Regions from separate parts of the Streptomyces sp. NPDC002209 genome, predicted to be linked through region 1. Evidence: riboswitches for the same ligand, from Rfam matches in the RefSeq annotation. Region 1 holds a riboswitch; each other region holds the start of a gene.
What was found. Region 1 has a riboswitch for thiamine pyrophosphate ahead of thiC (phosphomethylpyrimidine synthase ThiC). Riboswitches for the same ligand answer to the same signal wherever they lie in the genome.
Positions count from the first base shown of each region.

Region 2: linked by a shared signal. The riboswitch ahead of thiO (glycine oxidase ThiO) and the one ahead of thiC (phosphomethylpyrimidine synthase ThiC) in region 1 are both predicted to bind thiamine pyrophosphate.
Region 3: linked by a shared signal. The riboswitch ahead of ACFYXK_RS07300 (thiamine ABC transporter substrate binding subunit) and the one ahead of thiC (phosphomethylpyrimidine synthase ThiC) in region 1 are both predicted to bind thiamine pyrophosphate.

Region 1 is NZ_JBIARX010000006.1:179,210-186,540, reverse strand. Features, by position in the region: gene ACFYXK_RS14705 (IclR family transcriptional regulator) at 1-144, shown strand, start outside; gene ACFYXK_RS14700 (SsgA family sporulation/cell division regulator) at 242-691, shown strand; gene ACFYXK_RS14695 (YibE/F family protein) at 742-2,154, opposite strand; TPP riboswitch at 2,227-2,372, shown strand; gene thiC (phosphomethylpyrimidine synthase ThiC) at 2,367-4,154, shown strand; gene ACFYXK_RS14685 (aldo/keto reductase) at 4,275-5,324, shown strand; gene ACFYXK_RS14680 (hypothetical protein) at 5,379-6,200, opposite strand; gene ACFYXK_RS14675 (metallophosphoesterase) at 6,351-7,331, opposite strand, start outside.
Region 2 is NZ_JBIARX010000001.1:320,285-327,615, forward strand. Features, by position in the region: gene ACFYXK_RS01505 (phytoene desaturase family protein) at 1-899, shown strand, start outside; gene ACFYXK_RS01510 (hypothetical protein) at 952-1,908, opposite strand; gene metF (methylenetetrahydrofolate reductase [NAD(P)H]) at 1,960-2,877, opposite strand; gene thiE (thiamine phosphate synthase) at 2,998-3,648, opposite strand; gene ACFYXK_RS01525 (Rv2175c family DNA-binding protein) at 3,822-4,187, opposite strand; gene ACFYXK_RS01530 (NAD(P)/FAD-dependent oxidoreductase) at 4,268-5,488, opposite strand; TPP riboswitch at 5,591-5,703, shown strand; gene thiO (glycine oxidase ThiO) at 5,701-6,882, shown strand; gene thiS (sulfur carrier protein ThiS) at 6,879-7,079, shown strand; gene ACFYXK_RS01545 (thiazole synthase) at 7,085-7,331, shown strand, end outside.
Region 3 is NZ_JBIARX010000002.1:527,668-534,998, forward strand. Features, by position in the region: gene ACFYXK_RS07290 (phosphatidate cytidylyltransferase) at 1-466, shown strand, start outside; gene rlmN (23S rRNA (adenine(2503)-C(2))-methyltransferase RlmN) at 625-1,737, shown strand; TPP riboswitch at 1,796-1,905, shown strand; gene ACFYXK_RS07300 (thiamine ABC transporter substrate binding subunit) at 1,991-3,094, shown strand; gene ACFYXK_RS07305 (ABC transporter permease) at 3,166-4,782, shown strand; gene ACFYXK_RS07310 (ABC transporter ATP-binding protein) at 4,782-5,804, shown strand; gene ACFYXK_RS07315 (hypothetical protein) at 5,893-6,810, opposite strand; gene ACFYXK_RS07320 (LOG family protein) at 6,902-7,331, opposite strand, start outside.

The DNA.
Region 1 (7,331 bases):
CCCATTACTGTCGGCGATACCGCCGCAACCATGGCGATTTCACTCCCTTTGCACCAGGAGGAACGATTGCTGTGTGTGGTCGATCGGCTACGGAGTGAAGTAGGCGCGCTGTTGAGCACCCTCTTGTTCTCTATCAGTATCTGAAAACTCACTCCTTGTGATCTGCAAGCGCGTCCACCACCCTTGTCAAGAGGGCCCTGGGGGATCATTCCTGGCCACTTCCACTACAGCGGGGTAGTCAATGCGCGAGTCGGTACAGGCAGAGGTCATGATGAGCTTCCTCGTTTCCGAGGAGCTCTCGTTCCGGATCCCGGTGGAACTCCGGTACGACACCCGTGACCCCTACGCAGTGCGCCTGACGTTCCACCTTCCCGGAGACGCACCCGTGACCTGGGCGTTCGGCCGGGAGCTCCTCCTCGACGGCATCAACAAGCCGTGCGGTGACGGCGATGTGCACATCGCCCCCACCGACCCCGAGGAGCTGTCCGATGTCCACATCCGGCTCCAGGTCGGCTCCGACCGGGCCCTGTTCCGCGCCGGCGCCGCGCCGCTCGTGGCGTTCCTCGACCGCACCGACCGGCTTGTTCCGCTCGGTCAGGAGCGCAACCTCGGCGACTTCGAGGACAACCTCGACGAGGCGCTGGACAGGATCCTGGCCGAGTCGCGGCAGAACGAACAGAACGCGGGCTGAGCGGACCGGACGTGCCGAGCAGCCCCGGGCCCCCGAGCACCCCGGGTCTCTCAGCGCTTGCGCCGCCGACCCCGGCCCCCGCGGACCGGCCCCGAGGCCGCCGCTGCGGCCGGGGATCCCGGCCGGTCGGCGGAAACCACCAGCGCGGCAAGCGCCGTTGTCACCGGGACCGAGGCCACCAGGCCGATCGACCCGACGAGTGTCCGTACGATCTCCTCCGCGACCAGCTCGCTGTTGGCCACCGAACCCATGCTGCTGTTCGCGATCGAGAACAGCAGCAGCAACGGCAGCGCCGCGCCCGCGTAGGCCAGGACCAGGGTGTTGACCACCGAGGCGATGTGGTCGCGGCCGATCCGGATGGCCGCACGGTACAAGGCGCGGGACCCCATCGACGGGTCGGCCTGGTGGAGTTCCCAGACCGCCGAGGTCTGGGTGACCGTCACATCGTCGAGCACACCCAGCGATCCGATGATCACGCCTGCAAGCAGCAGGCCGCTCATGTCGATGTCCGGGTAGAGCCCGTGGATCAGCCCGGTGTTGTCGTCGGTGTTGCCGCTCAGGAACGCCCAGTCGACGAACACCGAGCCCAGCAGCCCGATCAGCAGGAGCGAGACGAGCGTGCCGAGGACGGCGACGGAGGTGCGGGCGCTCAGCCCGTGGCACATGTAGAGCGCGATGAGCATGATGGCACTGGCGCCGACGACCGCGACGAGCAGCGGGTTCGATCCCTGCAGGATCGCCGGGAGGATGAAGAGCGTCAGCACGCCGAAGCTGATGGTCAGCGCGATCAGCGCGAACAGGCCGCGCATCCGGCCGACGACGACGACCGCCACCGCGAAGATGGCGGCCAGCACCGCCAGCGGCAGCTTGCGGTTCACGTCGATCACGGAGTACTGGAGATCCCGCGGTGCATCCGGCGCGTACGCGACGACCACCTCCTGGCCGTCCTCCAACTGCCGTGGGGCGCCGGGCTGGACGATCTCGAAGAAGGTGCGGCCCTTGTCGGGTCCGGTGGTGACCTCGACGGTGGCCTTCTTGCACTCTCCGGTCTGCGCGGCCTGGGCCTCGCGACCCTCCGGGGTGGAGGGCTGGTTGCCGGTGGGCGGCACCTGCGAGGCGTTCACGGATTTGCAGTCGACCTGTTCGAGCGCGACGACCTGGCCCTGCTGGGTCTGCCGGTCGAAGCCCACCCCGGAGCGCTCGTGGGCGGGGGCGCCGCCCGGCCAGAGCACCACCATGCCGACGAAGACGGCGGCGGCGAAGGGGATCAGTACGGCCGCGATGACCTTGCGCAGGTGCTTCGAGACGGGCGCCGCTGGTCCGTGGCCGTGGGAATGACCGTGGGAGTGGCCCTGGGACGGGCCGTGGGACGGGCCGTGGTCATGCCCGGGGGCCGAGTGCGCGTGGTCGGTGTGACCCGTGGGCTCGGTGGGCTTGGAGGGAGGCTGCGGCGAGGACGTCACCGGCAGATCATCGCAAGAGTTGAGGGGGCCCACTGTTCAGCACGCCACAAATGACGCTAGCGTGGGGGCACCTTTGCACAACGCGGGAGCTCGGAGCACCGGGCTGAGAGGGCGCTGATCACCGTACGCGCAGCACACATGCGTACGGGAAGAGGCTGCGTCGACCGCCGAACCTGTTACCGGGTAATGCCGGCGTAGGGAGATCAGGTCTCATGACCATTCAGGACGCACGCACGCCTGCCGTCAGCCAGGACGCAGACGGCCAGACCGAGCGCCAGCCCGGCTGGCACAAGGGCTACGTGGCGGGCTCCCGCCCCGACATCCGGGTGCCGGTCCGCCAGGTCCACCTCACCAACGGCAAGGACGTGACGCTCTACGACACGTCCGGGCCGTACACCGACCCGCAGATCGAGACCGACGTGCGCCGCGGCCTCGCCCCGCTGCGCGAGAACTGGATCATCGGCCGCGGCGACACCGAGGAGTACGCGGGCCGTCCCGTGCGCCCCGAGGACGACGGCATCAAGCACACCTCGCCGCGCGGTGGTCTGAAGAACCTCGACGCGGTCTTCCCGGGCCGCCCGCGCCAGCCCCGCCGGGGCCGTGGCGGCCAGGCCGTCACGCAGCTCGCGTACGCCCGCCGCGGTGAGATCACCCCGGAGATGGAGTACGTCGCGATCCGCGAGAACGTCTCCCCCGAGGTCGTCCGCGAGGAGATCGCCGCAGGTCGCGCGGTGCTTCCCGCGAACGTGAACCACCCCGAGATCGAGCCGATGATCATCGGCAAGCGGTTCCTGGTGAAGGTCAACGCCAACATCGGCAACTCCGCCGTCACCTCCTCCATCGAGGAGGAGGTCGACAAGATGACCTGGGCGACCAAGTGGGGCGCCGACACGGTCATGGACCTCTCGACCGGCCGCAACATCCACACCACCCGCGAATGGGTGCTGCGCAACTCCCCCGTGCCGATCGGCACCGTGCCGCTCTACCAGGCGCTCGAGAAGGTCGACGGCCGCGCCGAGGACCTGACCTGGGAGATCTACAAGGACACGGTCATCGAGCAGGCCGAGCAGGGCGTCGACTACATGACGGTCCACGCCGGCGTGCTGCTGCCGTACGTGCCGCTGACCGCCCGCCGCAAGACCGGCATCGTCTCGCGCGGCGGTTCGATCATGGCTGCGTGGTGCCTGGCGCACCACAAGGAGAACTTCCTCTACACGAACTTCGAGGAGCTCTGCGAGATCCTCGCGACGTACGACGTCACGTACTCGCTGGGCGACGGCCTGCGCCCCGGCTCCATCGCGGACGCCAACGACGCGGCGCAGTTCGCCGAGCTGAAGACGCTGGGCGAGCTGAACACGATCGCCAAGCGCCACAACGTGCAGACCATGATCGAGGGCCCGGGCCACGTCCCGATGCACAAGATCAAGGAGAACATCGACCTCCAGCAGGAGATCTGCGAGGAGGCGCCGTTCTACACGCTCGGCCCGCTGACCACGGACGTCGCACCGGCGTACGACCACATCACCTCCGGCATCGGCGCCGCGATGATCGCCTGGTGGGGCACCGCGATGCTCTGCTACGTCACGCCGAAGGAGCACCTGGGCCTGCCCAACCGCGACGACGTGAAGACCGGCGTCATCACGTACAAGATCGCCGCCCATGCGGCGGACCTGGCCAAGGGCCACCCGGGCGCCCAGGAGTGGGACGACGCCCTGTCGGACGCGCGGTTCGAGTTCCGCTGGGAGGACCAGTTCAACCTGGCCCTCGACCCGGACACGGCCCGCGAGTTCCACGACGAGACGCTCCCGGCCGAGCCGGCCAAGACCGCGCACTTCTGCTCCATGTGCGGTCCGAAGTTCTGCTCGATGAAGATCTCCCAGGACATCCGCCGTGAGCACGGTGGAGACCTGAAGGCCGATGAGATCGAGGCGGGCATGGCGGAGAAGTCCGCCGAGTTCGCGGCGAGCGGCAACCGGGTGTACCTCCCGCTGGCGGACTGACCCGACCGCCGCGGTGGCGCTGCTCCGGGGAGGAGGAGGGGACTCCCCGGAGCGGCGTCCAGGGGCCGGAACGGCTTGCGCTGGAGTGCACTTCAACTCCTACAGTGCGGCCCCATGACCATGAGATACCGCAGTCTGGGTGGGACCGGCATAGAGGTCAGCGCACACTGCCTCGGCACGATGATGTTCGGATCGGTGGGGAACCCGGACCACGAGGAGTGCGCCCGGATCATCCACGCCGCACTCGATCAGGGCATCAACTTCGTCGACACCGCGGACATGTACTCCGCCGGGGAGTCCGAGGAGATCGTCGGCAAGGCGCTCAAGGGGCGGCGCGACGACGTCGTGCTCGCCACCAAGGTCCACTTCCAGATGGGGGAGGGGCGCAACCGCAGCGGGAACTCGAGGCGGTGGATCGTGCAGGCCGTCGAGAACAGTCTGCGGCGTCTGGACACCGACTGGATCGACCTCTACCAGGTGCACCGGCCCGACCACTCGACGGACGTCGAGGAGACCCTCTCGGTCCTCGGAGACCTGGTGCGGGCCGGCAAGATCCGCGCCTTCGGCTGCTCCACCTTCCCCGCCGAGGAGATCGTCGAGGCACATCACGTCGCCGAGCGGCGGGTTCTCCCGCGGTTCCGGACGGAGCAGCCTCCGTACTCGATCCTCGCGCGCGGGGTGGAGGCTTCCGTGCTGCCGGTCGCCCGGCGCTACGGCATGGGCGTACTGACCTGGAGTCCGCTCGCCTCCGGCTTCCTGACAGGCAAGTACCGGCTCGGCGGGCCCGTCGACATGAGCTCGGGGCGGGCGGCGCTGACTCCCGCGCGCTTCGACCCGGCGATCCCCGGCAACATCGCGAAGCTGGAGGCCGTGGAAAAGCTCCTCGAGCTCGCCGACGGCATCGGCTGCACGCTGCCCGAGCTGGCGGTCGCCTTCCCGGTCGCGCACCCCGCAGTCACCTCGGTGATCATCGGCCCCCGGACCATGGACCAGCTGAACTCGCTGGTCAAGGGGGCCGGACTGGTACTCGACGATGCGGCGCTCGACCGGATCGACGAGATCGTGCCGCCGGGGACGAACCTCTACCACCCGGACGGCGTGTGGCGCCCGACGGCCCTGACCGACACCGCGCAGCGGCGGCGGGCCCCCGAGGACCGGTCGGCGGGCTAGGCCCCGTTCTGCGATGTTTCACGTGAAACAGGGACGGACCGCCCGCCGCGGCTGTCAGGACGACTCGGTCTCCGGGCCGCCGAAGTCGGGGCTGGTGAAGTCCGGAGGCGTGTAGCCGGGCCGGGGTCCCTGTGAGGGGGATCCGGGGCTGGTGAAGTCGGGCCGGGTGTATCCCAGGTTGGGGATGCGCCCGGCCTTCGGCGTGCGCGGGGCCGGATACACCGGCCCCGCACTCGGATCGGCCAGCGCGTCCCGCAGGAACGGCAGGATGCCCCGCTCCAGCAGGGCATGCCGCCAGGCCTCGCGGGCCTGCGCGAGCTCGTCGGGTATCGCCCCGTCCTCGGCCACGACCTCCGTCGCGCGGTTGCGGACGGCCGTCACCAGCAGCCCGATCACCGCGAACAGCAGGGACACCACGGTCAGCGCGCCGAAGAGCCAACCCGCCGTCAGCATCGTGTCGGCGAAGGCAGGTTCGGGCTCGATCGCCTTCAGGGCGTAGCCCACCAGCAGGAAGATCAGCATCGCGGTGCCTGCCAGGATCGGCGCGAGCACCGCAACCACGGCGCTGACCCCGGCGCCGTCGTCGCCCTCGTCCTGCCCGGAACTCCGGTCGGCACCCGCCGATCCGGGGGTGGACAGGGCCTCGTCGCGCCGTTCCCCGCGGAGTTTCACGTAGTGGTCGTACTCGGCCGCGGCCGCGGCCGTCAGCAGTGCGCTGGCCCCGACGGCCATCGTGCGCAGTTGTTCGGCGTTCAGCCGTTCGCCGAGGGCGGCGAGCTCGGGCCGGTCGTGTGCGGTACGCAGCGCCTCGTCGAGGAGCCGGTCGAACTCGGGTCGGTCTTCGGTCAGCAGGTGCGGAGCGCTGTTCATGTGCATCCCCCGATGCTCCGTGGGGACCGGTTTGCCCGCGTAGACCCGGGCGCCGGCACAAACGGAGGAGAGCCTGCTACGGATAGGGCGATGGTAGAGCGCCCATGCCACGCCGTGACAGGGGCTTTCCTGAAATTACCCCCCTTCTGATAACCCTCAGTCGTTCAGCGGGAGTTGCACGACCAGCAGTTTGCCCGCCATCGTGACCCCGCCGTCCATCGCGATCGCGAGCCCTTCCGCATACACGTGCGGTCCGGTCACGGCCTCCGGGCCGCGGGATTCGTCGCCGTCCTCGGTGCCCACCTCACCCAGCAGGTACGGGATCGGGCTGTGCCCGTGCACGACCCGGCCGCCGCCGTAGGTGTCGAGCAGTTCGCGTACGGCCTGGGGGCCGGTCTCCTCGTCGCGGAAGGCGAACCGCTTGGTGAACTTGCGGAAGAGGTCCCAGGTGATGTCGGCGTCGTTGCGGTTGAGCAGCTCGTGGATGGTGTCGTTGACGTCCTCGATGGAGTCGCCGTAGTCGAGGTACGCGGTGGTGTCGGAGTGCAGCAGCAGGTGGCCGTCCTCCAGCACGGCCGCGTCCAGCCGCGACATCCACTGCAGGTGCACGTCCTCCAGGCGCTCCATGTCGGTGCGCTGGCCGCCGTTGAGGAGCCAGGCGGCCTGGAAGGTGGCGGTGCCGGCGCCCGAGGCGACAGGGGTGTCGCCGAACCGCTTGGCGCCGATGAGCAGCAGCTCGTGGTTGCCCATGAGGGCCTTGCAGTAGCCGCCGGAGGCGGCGGCTTCGGCGGAGAGCCGCATGACGAGGTCGATGACGCCGATCCCGTCGGGCCCGCGGTCGGTGAAGTCGCCGAGGAACCAGATGCGTGCGTTGCCGGCCGACCAGCGGCGGTCGGCGTCGATGAGGCCCTGCGCCTGGAGTTCGGTGACGAGCTCGTCCAGATAGCCGTGGACGTCGCCGACGACGTACAGCGGCCCGGGGCCCGCAGCCGCGGGCTCCTGCGGGATGTACTGGACCTGGACGGTGTCCCCCGGCCCGCCGCGGCCGATGATCGGCAGATCGCGGTGCGTGGGGGTGTAGCCGTCGCCGAGGTCGTCCCCGTCGGCCGGTCCGCCCGTGGCGGGTGCCTGGCCCGA
Region 2 (7,331 bases), on a different contig from region 1:
CGCCGACCCTCGCCGAGGTGGCCGGGCGCGAGCTGGGCGGGGAACTCGGCGAGCTGCTGGCCGCCCGGGTGCGGGCGTACGGGATCGACCCCGCCACCGCGCCCGCCTCGGCGGCCGTGCTCCCGTACATGGAGCAGACCTTCGGCAGCTGGTACGTGCGCGGCGGGATGCGGGAGCTGGCAGCCGCCGTGTACGAGCGCTGCCGCGAGCGGAAGGTCGCCTTCGTCTTCGATGCGCCGGTGCGGGAGGTCCTGGAGCGGGACGGCCGGGCGGCCGGACTGCTGCTGGCCGACGGCGCCGAGGCCGCCGCCGACCTCGTGGTCTGCGGGGTCGACCCGCGGCAGCTGGGGGCCCCGCTGCCGGCCGGCGGCGCCCCGGCCCGCGGGCCGGGGGTGGCCGGGCGGCTGACCGTGCTGCTCGCGCTGCGCGGGGCCCGCCCCGCGGACGCCGTCCACCGCACCCTGGTCCACTCCCCCGCCGCCCAGCTGACGGTGCTGCGCCCCGACGACCCGGCCGTCCGGCCCGACGCGGACCACGAGGCCGTCACCGTGAGCGCCGTCTGCGGCCCTGAGGGCGCCTCTGCGCCGCGCGTGGAGGAGCTGCTGGACCTGGCCGCCCGGGCCGTGCCCCGGCTGCGCGAGCGGCTGCTGTGGACGCAGACGCGTACGCCCGCGGACATCGAGGCGGACACCGGCGCGCTGGGCGGCGCGGTGCCGCCGCCCGCCCTCGCCGGAGCGGGCGGCCGGATGCTCTACCCCGCCAACACCACGGCCCTGCCGGGGCTGTTCCTCGCGGGCGGCTGGGCGCATCCCGGCGGCGGGCTGGCGCACGCGGGGATGACCGGGGCCCTGGTGGCCGGACTCATCGTGGAGGGCGCGGAGTTCCGCGGCTCCCAGTGACACGGACGCCCCCGGGGAACGGACCCCGGGGGCGCTCGCCCTGCTTCACGGCTCAGTAGCGGTACTGCTCGTACTCGCCGGAGCCCTGGTACGGGTACTCCTGCGGCTGTTGCTGCGGGTACGGCTGCTGTTCGTCCCCCGGGTAGCCGGCGGCGGCCCCGTCGGTGGACCGCTGCTGCGGCACCCACACCCCGCCCGGCGGGGTGTCCATGGAGTACTGCTGCTGCCCGCCCGCGCTCGCGTACGGGTCGGCGGAGTAGCCGGCGTACGGGGTGTAGTCGTACGGCTGTTGCGGGATGACGGCCCCGCCGGTGCCGATGTACGGGTCCGAGTAGGCGGCGTACACCTGCTGTTCGCCGCCCGCCGGGTAGCCCGCGGAGTAGTCGTAGCCGCCCTGGGGCTGCGGCTCGTAGGCCTGCGCGTCGTAGTAGGGCGCGTACTGGTGGGCGTCCTGCTCGGCCGTGGAGAACGGTGAGGCGAACGCCGCCGTCTGCCCCGCGTCGGCGGTGGGAGCGAAGCTCTGTATCCCGTACGACCCGGTGTCCTCGGGCAGCGGCTCCGGGCTGTAGAACTCCTCGGTCGCGGCCTGGAACTGCGGCTCCGGCCGCTCCTTGCGAGACACGTCGGACGCATCGGCGCCGTCGGCGTCCACGGCCTCCGCGTCGGACCCGTACTCCAGCGCGGTCACCTGGAGCGCGGGCTCGGGACGCGGACCGCCCGCCCGGCGCCGCCGGTTCTGCCGTACGGGCTCGCCGCCCCGGCGCAGCGCCCAGCCGGCCTCGAAGCCCTTGCGGAAGGAGAGCGTCACCAAGGTCTGGCCCACGGCGAACGCGGCCGCGCCGATGCCGATGACGAGCACCGACGGCAGCACGACTCCGGCGACCACTCCGAGGAAACCGGCGAACGCGAGCAGGCGCCAGCGCAGCCGGGCCTTGTACTGCATCAGGACCTCGGCAAGCAGCCACAGCGCGACGAAACCGAACGCGATGTAGAGGACCGTCATTCCCATGCGTGGCACCTCTCGGTACGGCCCACCGCCCGGGAAAGGGGGGCCGGCCGATCAGGCCCGCTGGTGCAGGCCCAGGTTCTCGTAGATCTCGAGAGTCGCCGTGGAATTGTTCAGCGTGATGAAGTGCAGCCCCGGGACACCCTCGGACAGCAGCCGCGCGCAGAACTCCGTGGCGAACTCGATCCCCATGGAGCGTACAGCGGCCGGATCGTCCTTGACGGCGAGCATGCGCTCTTTCACGGCTGCGGGGAAGACTGCGTTGCTGAGTTGTGGCAACCGGTCGAGCTGCTTGATGCCCACAACAGGCATGACCTCGGGGATGATCGGGGTCTCGCAGCCCGCCTTTTCGGCGCTGTCGCGCAGCCGCAGATAATTCTCCGGATCGAAGAACATCTGGGTGATCGCATAGTCGGCGCCCGCGCGGCACTTGTCCACGAAGTGACGGATGTCCGTGTCCCAGTCCTCCGAGCGCGGGTGCATGTCGGGGAAGGCCGCGACGCCCACGCAGAAGTCGCCGGACTCCTTGAGCAGCCGGACCAGGTCGGCGGCGTAGTGGACGCCCTCGGGGTGCGCGACCCAGGGACCCATGGGGTCGCCCGGCGGGTCGCCGCGCAGGGCGAGCATGTTGCGGATGCCGGCGTCGGCGAACTGGCCGATCACGTGGCGCAGCTCGGCGATGGAGTGGTCGACCGCGGTGAGGTGCGCGACGGGGGTCAGGGTGGTGTCGGCGGCGATCTGCTGGGTGGCCTTGACGGTGCCGCCACGGGTGGAGCCGCCGGCCCCGTAGGTCACCGAGACGAAGCTCGGGCCCACCGCCTCGATCCGGCGCAGCGCGTTCCAGAGGTTGCGCTCGCCCTTCTCCGTCTTGGGGGCCCAGAACTCGAAGGAGTACGACGGGCTCCCGGACGCCAGCAGGTCACGGACCGTGCGTGCACGGTCCGTACGGGTGGAAGCGGTACCAAGAGCCATACGGGCAGGTTAGACGCGGCTTCGCGGTCACCGAAGCCGTGTCCGCCTTTTGGACACGTTTTTGGACACCTCTACGGACGCGTTCGTCGACACGTACGGCATCCGCCTGCGCGCCGACGGCTACGCGGGGACGCGCTCCCGGACCCGCTTGGCCAGATCCGCGGCGGCCGCACCCGGGTCGGAGGCCTCGGTCAGGGCGCGGACGACCACGATGCGGGTGGCTCCGGCGTCGAGGACCTCGTCGAGGTTGCCGGCGTCGATGCCGCCGATGGCGAACCAGGGCCGGGTCTGCGCCAGCGAGGCCGTGTAGCGGACCAGCCCGAGGCCGGGGGCGTACCGGCCGGGCTTGGTGGGGGTGGGCCAGCAGGGGCCGGTGCAGAAGTAGTCCACGCCCGGCTCGGCGACGGCGGCGTCGACCTCGGACTCGGCGTGGCAGGACCGGCCGATGAGCACGCCGCCGCCGAGGATCGCACGGGCGGCGGGCACGGGGATGTCGCCCTGGCCCAGGTGCAGGACGTCGGAGCCGATGGCGTGGGCGACGTCGGCGCGGTCGTTCACCGCGAGGAGCCTGCCGTGCCGGCGGGCGGCCTCGGCGAACACCTGGAGGTGCTCGAGCTCCTCGCCGGCCTCCATGCCCTTGTCGCGGAGCTGGACGATGTCCACGCCCCCGGCCAGGACCGCGTCGAGGAACTCGGGGAGGTCCCCCTGCCGCTTGCGGGCGTCCGTGCACAGGTAGAGCCGGGCGTCGGACAGCTGGGCGTTCGCGGACATGGGTACCCCCCGGGGTGGAAGCGGGGGGGGGGGGCGGCCCCGCGGGGGGGGGCCCCGGGGGGGGGGGGGGGGGGGGGGGCGGGGGGCGCGGGGGCCCCCGGGGGGGGGGGGGGGGCCGGGCCCGCCCGGGCCCCGCCCACCGCGGATGGATCAGGCGGCTCGGGTCGCTCGGTTCAGAGGGCGAGCGCCTGAGCGCGGCGCTTCACCTCCGTGCCGCGATTCTCGCTCAGCGCCTGGACGGGGGTGCCGGGCAGGGTCGGGTCGGCGGTGAACAGCCACTCCAGCATCTCCTCGTCGGAGAAGCCGTCGTCGCGGAGCACGGTCAGCAGGCCCGCGAGGCCCTTGACGGTCTTGTCGCCGTCGATGAAGGCGGCGGGCACCTGCAGCGCGCGGTTCTCACCGCGGCGTACGGCGATCAGCTGACCTTCCTTGACCAGCTGGCGGACCCGGGTCACTTCGATGTCGAGCATCTCCGCGATGTCGGGGAGGTACAGCCAGGCGGGGACAAGGGCATCGATCTTTGCGTCAATCTCGGTCACGAGCACAAGCCTGCCACCTCGGACCGACACCCGGTACCCGAGCCGACCCGTCCGGGTCTGCGGGCCCTGCCAGGAGTGTCCTAGACCAGGGCCGATTTCAGCGGGGTCGCGGGGTCGCGGACCTTGGCGGGGTCCACGGGGGCGCCCGTCTCGATCAGTTTCCGGCCCTGGGCCAGATCCCTCGGCCGGCCCACCGCCAGGACCGCGACCAGCGCTCCGGCCCGGAGCCAGCACACCGACCACGCCGCCTCGGCGGGATCCCCGCGCCACATCACCTCGTCCGCCTCCGCGTGGTGCCCCGCGTACTGCACGAAGCGCCCGAACTGCTCCGACCAGAAGTACGGCACCGGGTCGTAGACCTGCACCGGGGCCCCCGCCACGATGTTCGCCGCGACGACGCGCGGCCCTTGCAGGGCGTTGTCCCAGTGGTGCACCAGCAGCCGCGCCCCGTAGCGCGCCGACGGGAACGACGCGCAGTCGCCGACCGCGTACACCCCGGGCAGGGAGGTCCGCAGGTACGCGTCGGCCGTGACCGAGCCGTCCGGGCCGAGCCCGACCCCCGAGTCCGCCAGCCACCGGGTCGCCGGCCGGGCCCCGATGCCCACGACCACCGCGCCGGCCGGCAGCTCCCGGCCGTCCGCCAGCAGGACCCGCCCGGACTCCACCGAGGCCACCTTGGCGCCGGTCAGCAGGGCGGCCCCGGCCTCCTCGTACCAGCGAGCCATGGGGGCCGCGACATCCGGCGGCAGCGCCCCGGCCAGCACCCGGTCCGCCGCCTCGACGACGGTCACCGCGCAGCCCGCCTCGCGCGCCGCGGTGGCGAACTCGGCGCCGATCCAGCCCGCCCCGACGACCACGGTCGCCGGCGCCCGGGCCAGCACCGGGCGCAGCCGCGCCGCGTCGTCCAGGGTGCGCAGCAGGTGCACGCCCGGGACGCCCTCGGACCCGGGCAGGGTCAGCGGTTCGGCGCCGGTCGCCAGTACGAGCACCTCGTACGGGACCGGTCCCGCCTCGGTGTCCAGCTCGCGCTCGGCGGCCCGCAGCCCGGTGACCTCCACCCCGAGCCGGAGCTCGATGCCCAGCCCCTCGAAGTCCACGTCGAAGGCGGAGTCCTCGGCCTTGCCGAGCAGCACCGCCTTGGACAGCGGTGGCCGGTCGTAGGGCTGGTGGGGCTCGGCGCCCAGCAGGGTCACGGGGCCGCTCCAGCCCTGCTCCCGCAGCGCGACCGCGGTCTGCACCCCGGCCATTCCGGCGCCGACGATGACGACGCCGCTCTGTGTCTGTTCCGTCTGCTCGCTCACACCGCCCAGCCTAGCGATCTGACGCTTCGTCAGGGGCGGCGCCCGGGAAGCGGCCGGGGAGGCAGCCTTACCCGGCCCCGGCGCCGGGGTTAGTCTGGCCGTCGTACCTATCGCGGGAGTCCGGGCGCACCGGGCTGAGAGGGAGGCTGGACGGCCTCCGACCGTACGAACCTGATCCGGGTCATGCCGGCGAAGGGAGGGGCTGGACGCCCATGCACTCATCTCGGAAGGGATCCGCCGGAGGATCCGACGTCCTCGTCATCGGGGGCGGGATCATCGGCCTGGTCACCGCCTGGCGGGCGGCCCGGCGCGGGCTGCGGACCGCGCTCGCCGATCCGCAGCCCGGCGGCGGCGCCGCGCAGGTCGCGGCCGGCATGCTCGCCGCCGTCACCGAGCTGCACTACGGCGAGGAGACCCTGCTGGGTCTCAATCTCGCCTCCGCCGGCCGCTACCCGGAGTTCACCGCGGAGCTGGCCGAGGCCAGCGGCGGGATGGACATCGGCTACCGCGCCTGCGGCACGCTCTCCGTGGCCCTCGACGCCGACGACCGGCTCCACCTGCGCGAGCTGCACGCCCTGCAGCGGCGCTGCGGCCTGGAGTCCGAGTGGCTCACCGGCCGCGAGTGCCGCCGCCTGGAGCCGATGCTGGCCCCGGGCGTACGCGGCGGCCTGCGCGTGGACGGCGACCACCAGGTCGACCCGCGCCGGCTGGCGGCCGCCCTGCTGGCCGCCTGCGAGGGCGCCGGCGTGGAGATCCGCCGGGCGAACGCGGAGCGGCTGCTCACCACCGCCGACCGGGCCGTCGGCGCACTGCTCGACGACGGTACGGAGCTGCGCGCCGACCAGGTGGTGCTGGCCGCGGGCTCGCTCAGCGGCCGGCTGGCCGGCGTACCGGCGGACGTGCTGCCTCCCGTACGGCCGGTCAAGGGGCAGGTGCTGCGGCTCGCGGTGCCCGAGGCGTACGCGCCGTTCCTGTCGCGGACGGTACGGGCGGTCGTCCGCGGCAGCCACGTGTACCTGGTGCCGCGCGAGAACGGCGAGCTCGTCATCGGAGCCACCAGCGAGGAACTCGGCTGGGACACCACGGTCACCGCGGGCGGTGTGTACGAACTCCTGCGGGACGCGCACGAGTTGGTGCCCGGCATCACCGAACTGCCGTTGACCGAGACCCGGGCGGGACTGCGGCCCGGCTCCCCGGACAACGCCCCGCTGCTCGGCCCGACCGAACTGCCCGGCCTGCACCTGGCCACCGGGCACTACCGCAACGGGGTGCTGCTGACCCCGCTCACCGGCGACGTGATGGCGGAGCTGCTCACCACCGGCGCGCTCCCGCAGATCGCCCGCCCGTTCACCCCGCGCCGCTTCAGCGCCGCACGTCAGGAGTCGTACGCATGACCATCTCCGTCAACGGCGAGCCGCGCGAGGTCGCGGCCGGCACCACCCTCGACGCGGTGGTCGCCATCCTGACCGCGGCCCCGTCCGGCGTCGCGGCCGCACTCAACGAGACGGTGGTCCCGCGCGGACAGTGGCCGCTCACGCCGGTGGGCGAGGGCGACCGGGTCGAGATCCTCACCGCCGTGCAGGGAGGCTGAGCGCGATGGCGGACGACGCTTTCGTCCTGGGCGGCCGGACCTTCTCGTCCCGCCTGATCATGGGGACGGGCGGGGCACCGAGCCTGGACGTCCTGGAACGGGCGCTGATCGCGTCCGGTACGGAGCTCACGACGGTGGCGATGCGCCGGCTGGACCCGACGGTCCAGGGCTCGGTCCTGTCGGTGCTGACGAAGCTGGGCATCTCCGTGCTCCCCAACACGGCGGGGTGCTTCACGGCGGGCGAGGCGGTGC
Region 3 (7,331 bases), on a different contig from region 1:
GTTCTACGTGCCGTTCCTGGCCACCTTCGTCGCGATGCTGCTCACCGCCGACGACGGTCCGGAGCGCGTGGTCACCTTCCTGCTGCTGACCGTGGTCAGCGACACCGGGGCCTACGCGGTGGGCTGGCGCTTCGGCAAGCACAAGCTGGCGCCGCGCATCAGCCCCGGCAAGACCCGCGAGGGACTGTTCGGCGCGGTGGCCTTCGCGATGGCGGCCGGCGCGCTGTGCATGGAGTTCCTGATCGACGGGGGCGCCTGGTGGCAGGGCCTGCTGCTCGGTCTCGCCGTCGCGGTCAGCGCCACGCTGGGCGACCTCGGCGAGTCGATGATCAAGCGGGACCTGGGCATCAAGGACATGGGCACGCTGCTGCCGGGCCACGGCGGCATCATGGACCGGCTCGACTCCCTGCTGCCGACCGCCCCGGTGGTGTGGCTGCTGCTGGCGGCCTTCGTCGGCACGGGCTGAAACCCGCTCCGCGGGTTCCGGCCGGCGGGCGGTTCACCAGGGGACCCCGCCGAGCCGGGCCGACGTACGTACGAAGGCTTCGGGTGGGTCCGGGCGGTTACTCTTGAAAGGCGCGCTGCTTCTGCGGCGCGCCTTTCGTCTTACGAGGAGTACCTGCCATGGCCCGCCCCGTTCCGGGAGAGCTCACCTTCGTCGCCCCTCGCGGAGCCAAGAAGCCGCCCCGGCACCTTGCCGACCTCACGCCCGAGGAGCGGCGCGAGGCGGTCGCCGCGATCGGTGAGAAGCCCTTCCGGGCCAAGCAGCTCTCGCAGCACTACTTCGCCCGGTACGCGCACGACCCGGCCGAGTGGACCGACATTCCGGCGGGCTCCCGCGAGAAGCTCCAGCAGGAGCTGCTCCCCGAGCTGATGAACGTCATCCGGCACATCTCGTGCGACGACGACACCACCCGCAAGACCCTGTGGAAGCTGCACGACGGCACGCTCGTCGAGTCCGTGCTGATGCGCTACCCCGACCGGGTCACCATGTGCATCTCCTCGCAGGCCGGCTGCGGCATGAACTGCCCGTTCTGCGCCACCGGCCAGGCGGGCCTGGACCGCAACCTGTCCACGGCCGAGATCGTCCACCAGATCGTCGACGGCATGCGCGCGCTGCGCGACGGCGAGGTCCCCGGCGGACCGGCCCGGCTGTCCAACATCGTCTTCATGGGCATGGGCGAGCCGCTGGCCAACTACAAGCGGGTCGTCGGCGCCATCCGCCGCCTCACCGACCCCGAGCCCGACGGCCTGGGCCTGTCGCAGCGCGGCATCACCGTCTCCACCGTCGGCCTGGTCCCGGCGATGCTCCGGTTCGCCGACGAGGGCTTCAAGTGCCGCCTCGCGGTCTCGCTGCACGCGCCGGACGACGAGCTGCGCGACACCCTCGTCCCCGTGAACACCCGCTGGAAGGTCCGTGAGGTCCTCGACGCGGCGTGGGAGTACGCCGAGAAGTCCGGCCGCCGGATCTCCATCGAGTACGCGCTGATCCGCGACATCAACGACCAGGCCTGGCGCGGCGACCTGCTGGGCCGACTACTCAAGGGCAAGCGTGTCCACGTCAACCTGATCCCGTTGAACCCGACGCCGGGCTCGAAGTGGACCGCCTCGCGTCCCGAGGACGAGAAGGCCTTCGTCGAGGCCATCGCCCGCCACGGCGTGCCGGTGACCGTCCGTGACACCCGCGGCCAGGAAATCGACGGCGCGTGCGGCCAGCTCGCGGCCTCGGAGCGCTAGCCTGCGGTTTTCGCGGGCCCGATTCGGCCACGGGGTACCCTGTGGCCGAACCAATTGCATATTCCGACAGGGGAGCGCCACAGCGCTGAGAGTGCGGTATCCGTCATCCGCAGACCCTCTGAACCTCGCCCCGGTCATTCGGGGTAGGAAGTTCGGTCATCACTCAAGCTGTTGCGCCCTGCCCGGCGACCGCTCGCACTGAGCGCCGGGCAGGGCCGCGTCTTCTCCTGGACATCCCAGGAGGAATTCACCAGTGAGCACCACCAAGAAGTTCGCGGGCGCAGCGCTCGCGGCCGCGCTCGGCGTCGCCACGCTCAGCGCGTGCGGCGGCGGCGACGCCAAGGACAAGTCCGCGGGCGGCGCGAGCGAGGCGCCGAAGTCCAAGACGGTCACGCTCGTCTCCCACGACTCCTTCAACGTGACCGACACGGTCCTCAAGGAGTTCGAGCAGCAGAGCGGCTACACCGTCAAGGTCCTGAAGTCCGGGGACGCGGGCGCCGCCCTCAACCAGGAGATCCTCACCAAGGGCTCCCCGCGCGGCGACGTCTTCTTCGGTGTCGACAACACGCTCCTCTCGCGCGCCCTCGACAACGGGATCTTCACGCCGTACGAGGCCAAGGGCCTGGCCGACGTGAAGCCCGAGTACGTGCTCGACAAGGAGCACCGGGTCACCCCGATCGACTCCGGCGACATCTGCGTCAACTACGACAAGGCGTACTTCGCCGACAAGAAGCTCGCCCCGCCGCAGACGCTCGACGACCTGATCAAGCCGGAGTACAAGAACCTGCTGGTCACCGAGAACGCGGCGACCTCCTCGCCGGGCCTCGGCTTCCTCCTCGCCTCCGTCGGCAAGTACGGCGAGGAAGGCTGGAAGGACTACTGGAGCAAGCTCAAGGCCAACGGCGTCGAGGTCGTCGACGGCTGGGAGCAGGCCTACAACGAGCGCTTCTCGGGCTCGGCGGGCGGCAAGAAGGCCAAGGGCGACCGGCCGCTGGTCGTCTCGTACGCCTCCAGCCCGCCGGTCGAGGTCCTGTACGGCGAGCCGCAGCCGGCCGAGGCCCCCACGGGCGTGGCCACCGGCACCTGCTTCCGCCAGGTCGAGTTCGCGGGCCTGCTCAAGGGCGCGAAGAACGAGGAGGGCGGCAAGGCGCTCCTGGACTTCCTGGTGAGCAAGAAGTTCCAGGAGGACATGCCGCTGCAGATGTTCGTGAACCCGGTGGTCAAGGACGCGAAGCTGCCGGAGCTGTTCACGAAGCACGGCGTGGTCATCGAGAAGCCGGAGAACGTGGCTCCCGAGACCATCGCCAAGAACCGTGAGCAGTGGGTCAAGGCATGGTCCTCGCTCGTCGTGAAGTAGGACGCGAGGGCGCACGCGAGGGCACTCCTGCGAAGGAGGGCGTACGCGGTACGGCCGTCAGGCTCGCCCTGATGGCCGTACCGCTCGCCTTCTTCGGGCTGTTCTTCGCCTATCCCGTCGCCGCGATCGTCGGCCGCGGGATCAAGACCGACGAGGGCTGGCAGTTCGGCCGCATCGGCGAGGTGCTGAGCCGGCCCGACATCGCCGACGTGCTCTGGTTCACCACCTGGCAGGCGCTCGCGTCCACGGCGCTCACGCTCCTGATCGCGCTCCCCGGCGCGTACGTCTTCGCGCGCTTCGAGTTCCCCGGCAAACAACTGCTGCGTGCGGTGGTCACGGTCCCGTTCGTGCTGCCGACCGTGGTGGTCGGCACGGCCTTCCTGGCACTGGTCGGGCGGGGCGGGCTGCTGGACGAGCTGTGGGGCGTCCGGCTGGACACCACCGTGTGGGCGATCCTGCTCGCGCACGTCTTCTTCAACTACGCCGTCGTCGTACGGACGGTCGGCGGACTCTGGGCGCAGCTCGACCCGCGCCAGGAGGAGGCCGCCCGGGTGCTGGGCGCCGGGCGGTTCGCCGCCTGGCGGCGGGTGACGCTGCCCGCGCTCGGGCCGGCCGTGGCCGCCGCCTCGCTGATGGTGTTCCTGTTCACCTTCACCTCCTTCGGCGTCGTGCAGATCCTGGGCGGGCCCTCGTACGCCACCCTCGAGGTGGAGGTCTACCGGCAGACCGCGCAGCTGCTGGACCTGTCGACGGCCGCCGTCCTCACGATGGTGCAGTTCGTGGCGGTCGGACTCATCCTCGGCATTCATGCCTGGACCGTGCGCAGGCGCGAGACGGCGCTGCGGCTGGTGGACCCGGCGCGGACCGCACACCGGCCGAGCGGGCCGGGGCAGCGCGCCCTGCTGGGCGGGGTGCTGCTGACGGTGGCGCTGCTGATCGTGGCCCCGCTGCTGGTGCTGGTGGAACGGTCCTTCGACGGCCCCGGCGGGTACGGGTTGCGCTTCTACCGGGCGCTCCAGGACGCGGGCGCCGGTGGCGGAACGTTCCTGGTGCCCCCGCTGGAGGCGATCTGGAACTCCTTGCAGTACGCGCTCGCCGCCACCGCCATCGCCCTGCTCATCGGGGGGCTCGCGGCCGCGGCACTGACCCGGCGCGGGGGGCGGTTCGTGCGCGGGTTCGATGCGCTGCTGATGCTTCCGCTGGGTGTTTCGGCGGTCACCGTCGGCTTCGGCTTCCTGATCACCCTGGACGAGCCGCCGCTGGACCTGCGGACCTCGTGGATCCTGGTGCCGCTGGCCCAGGCGCTGGTGGGCGTGCCGTTCGTCGTACGGACGATGCTGCCGGTGCTGCGCGCGGTCGACGGGCGGCTGCGCGAGGCCGCCGCCGTGCTCGGGGCGTCCCCGCTGCGGGCCTGGCGGGAGGTGGACCTGCCGCTGGTGCGGCGGGCACTGCTGATCGCGGCCGGGTTCGCCTTCGCCGTCTCGCTGGGGGAGTTCGGCGCGACCGTCTTCATCGCGCGGCCCGACCGTCCGACGCTGCCGGTGGCCGTGGCGCGGTTGCTGGGGCGGGCCGGTGAGCTCAACTACGGGCAGGCGATGGCCCTGAGCACGATTCTGATGCTGGTGTGCGCGGTGTCCCTGCTGGTGCTGGAGCGGCTGCGCCCCGACAAGACCTCGGGAGAGTTCTGATGACGTTGCTCGAACTGGCCGGGGTGTCGGTCCGCTTCGGCGAGCGTGCCGTCGTCGACGCGGTCGACCTGGAGGTCGCCGAGCACGAGATCGTGTGCGTGCTCGGGCCGAGCGGGAGCGGCAAGTCCACCCTGCTGCGGGTCGTCGCCGGGCTCCAGCCGGTCTCCGCCGGGCGGGTCCTGCTCGGCGGCGCGGACCAGGTGCGGGTGCCGGTGCACCGGCGCGGGGTCGGCCTGATGTTCCAGGACCACCAGCTGTTCCCGCACCGGGACGTGGGCGGCAACGTCGCGTTCGGGCTGCGCATGGGGGGCTCCGGCCGGGGGTCCTGCGAGGCTCGGGTCGCGGAACTGCTGGAGCTGGTCGGGCTGCCCGGGGCCCAGCGCCGGTCCGTGTCCTCCCTCTCGGGCGGTGAGCAGCAACGGGTCGCCCTGGCCCGGGCACTGGCCCCCTCGCCGCGGCTGCTGATGCTGGACGAACCGCTGGGACAGCTGGACCGTGGGTTGCGCGAGCGGCTGGTGGTGGAGCTGCGGGGGCTGTTCTCCCGGCTGGGGACCACGGTGCTGGCCGTCACCCACGACCAGGGGGAGGCCTTCGCCCTGGCCGACCGGGTGGTGGTGATGCAGGACGGGCGGATCGCGCAGGCCGGGACCCCGCTGGAGGTGTGGCAGCGGCCGGCCTCGGAGTTCGTGGCGCGGTTCCTCGGGTTCGAGAACGTGGTCCCGGCGACGGTGGTGGGCGGGGCCGCGGCCACGGCGTGGGGGAAGGTGCAGGTGCCGGCCGGGTCGCCGGAGGGGGAGCGGCGGATCCTGATCCGGCCGGCCGGGGTGGTGCCGGCGGCTGCCGGGCTGCGCTGCGAGGTGCTCGCGCGGACGTTCCGCGGCACGCACGTGGCGCTGCGGCTGCGGCCGGAGGCGGGGCCGGAGCTGGAGGCGGAGTGCGGGCTGGCCGGTGCCCCGGCGGTGGGGGACCGGGTCGCGGTGTCCTTCACCCCGTCCGAGGTGGTCGTCCTCCCGGCGGGGTGAGGGCCGTGCGGGGCCGGTTCCCCACCGGCCCTGCCGCCCCCCGGCTACCGCCGGGAGGTGCTCCACCCGGACTGCGCCCGGAGGGTCCTCACACGCCGGCGGGGCTGGATTCGGCCGGGGCGGGGGCCTGCGCGGGGGCTTCCGGGGCGTCGTGGTTGCCGTACCAGGCGACGGCCACCGCGCCCGCGACGGCCAGGACGAAGCCGAGCACCGCCAGCCATGCCAGGCCCGGCCGCGACGCGTCGCCCAGCCACAGGACCCCGATCGCACCCGGCAGGACGGTCTCGCCGACCACCAGCGCGGCCGTCGCGCCGTTCACCGAGCCGATCTGGAGGGCGACCGTGTGCAGGTACATGCCGCCCACGCCGGCCAGCAGGATGGCGTAGAGGGCCGGGTCGGCGAGCAGCTCGCCCAGGTCGAACGGGTCGATCCCGTCGAGGATCCGGACGCCGACGCCGAGCGCACCGAAGGCCAGGCCCGACAGCAGGCCCGCCAGGATCGCGGCCCGGGCGCCCAGGAGGCGGACCGCGACCGTGCCGCCCGCGATGATCAGCAGGGTCACGGCGAACAGCCACCAGTGCGTGGACATCGGGGCGTGGTGGCCGCCCTCGTGGCCCGCCGCCGTCGCCAGCAGCACCAGCGCCGCGCAGACGACCCCGATCGACGTCCATTCCTTGCGGGTCAGCCGGATGCCCAGCATCTTCACGCTCAGCACGGCGGTGATCACCAGGTTGGCGCTGATCACCGTCTGGGAGAGGAACAGCGGCAGCAGCCGGGCGGCGAGCGCGCCCAGTCCGAAACCGACGAAGTCCAGGATGGTGCCGACGATGAACTCCCACGTCATCGCCGCCTTCGCGGTGGACGAGAGGTTCGGGCCGCCGTGCGCGGTCACCCCGGCGGCGGCCGGGGACATCCGGGCCGCCCTGCGCGAGCCGACGGCTTGCAGGACGGACCCCGTGCCGTAGCAGATGGATGCCGCGATCGCGGTCAGCAGGCCTATGAGCACCGAGGGCTCCGTTCACGTCTGGCAGGGTTTTGCACTTTGATTACCTATGGCAGACGTGCGATCGGGCCGGGAAGTTGCCTCGGTCCGCCACTCACTTCATGGAAGCGAGTACGTCGGGTACCTCGGCCACCGAGTCGACCAGCGCGATCCGGGACTCCATCGCACGGCCGCGCGCCAGCGCCCGGAGCAGCGGCCACGCGGGCAGGTGCTCGGTCCAGTGCGTAGGCCCGACCAGCACCATCGGGGTCGGCTCGCCCCGCGACCCGTAGTAGTTCGGCGTCGCGTTGTCGAAGATCTCCTGCAGGGTGCCCGCGGCGCCCGGGAGGAAGACCACACCCGCGTTCGACCGGGCGAGCAGCCCGTCCTCCCGGGTGGCGTTCGCGAAGTACTTGGCGACGTGGCCGGCGAAGGCGTTCGGCGGCTCGTGCCCGTAGAACCAGGTCGGGATGCCCACCGAGTCGCCGCCGCCGGGCCAGCGGTCCCGTACGGCGAACGCCGCCTGCGCCCAGTCGGACACCGAG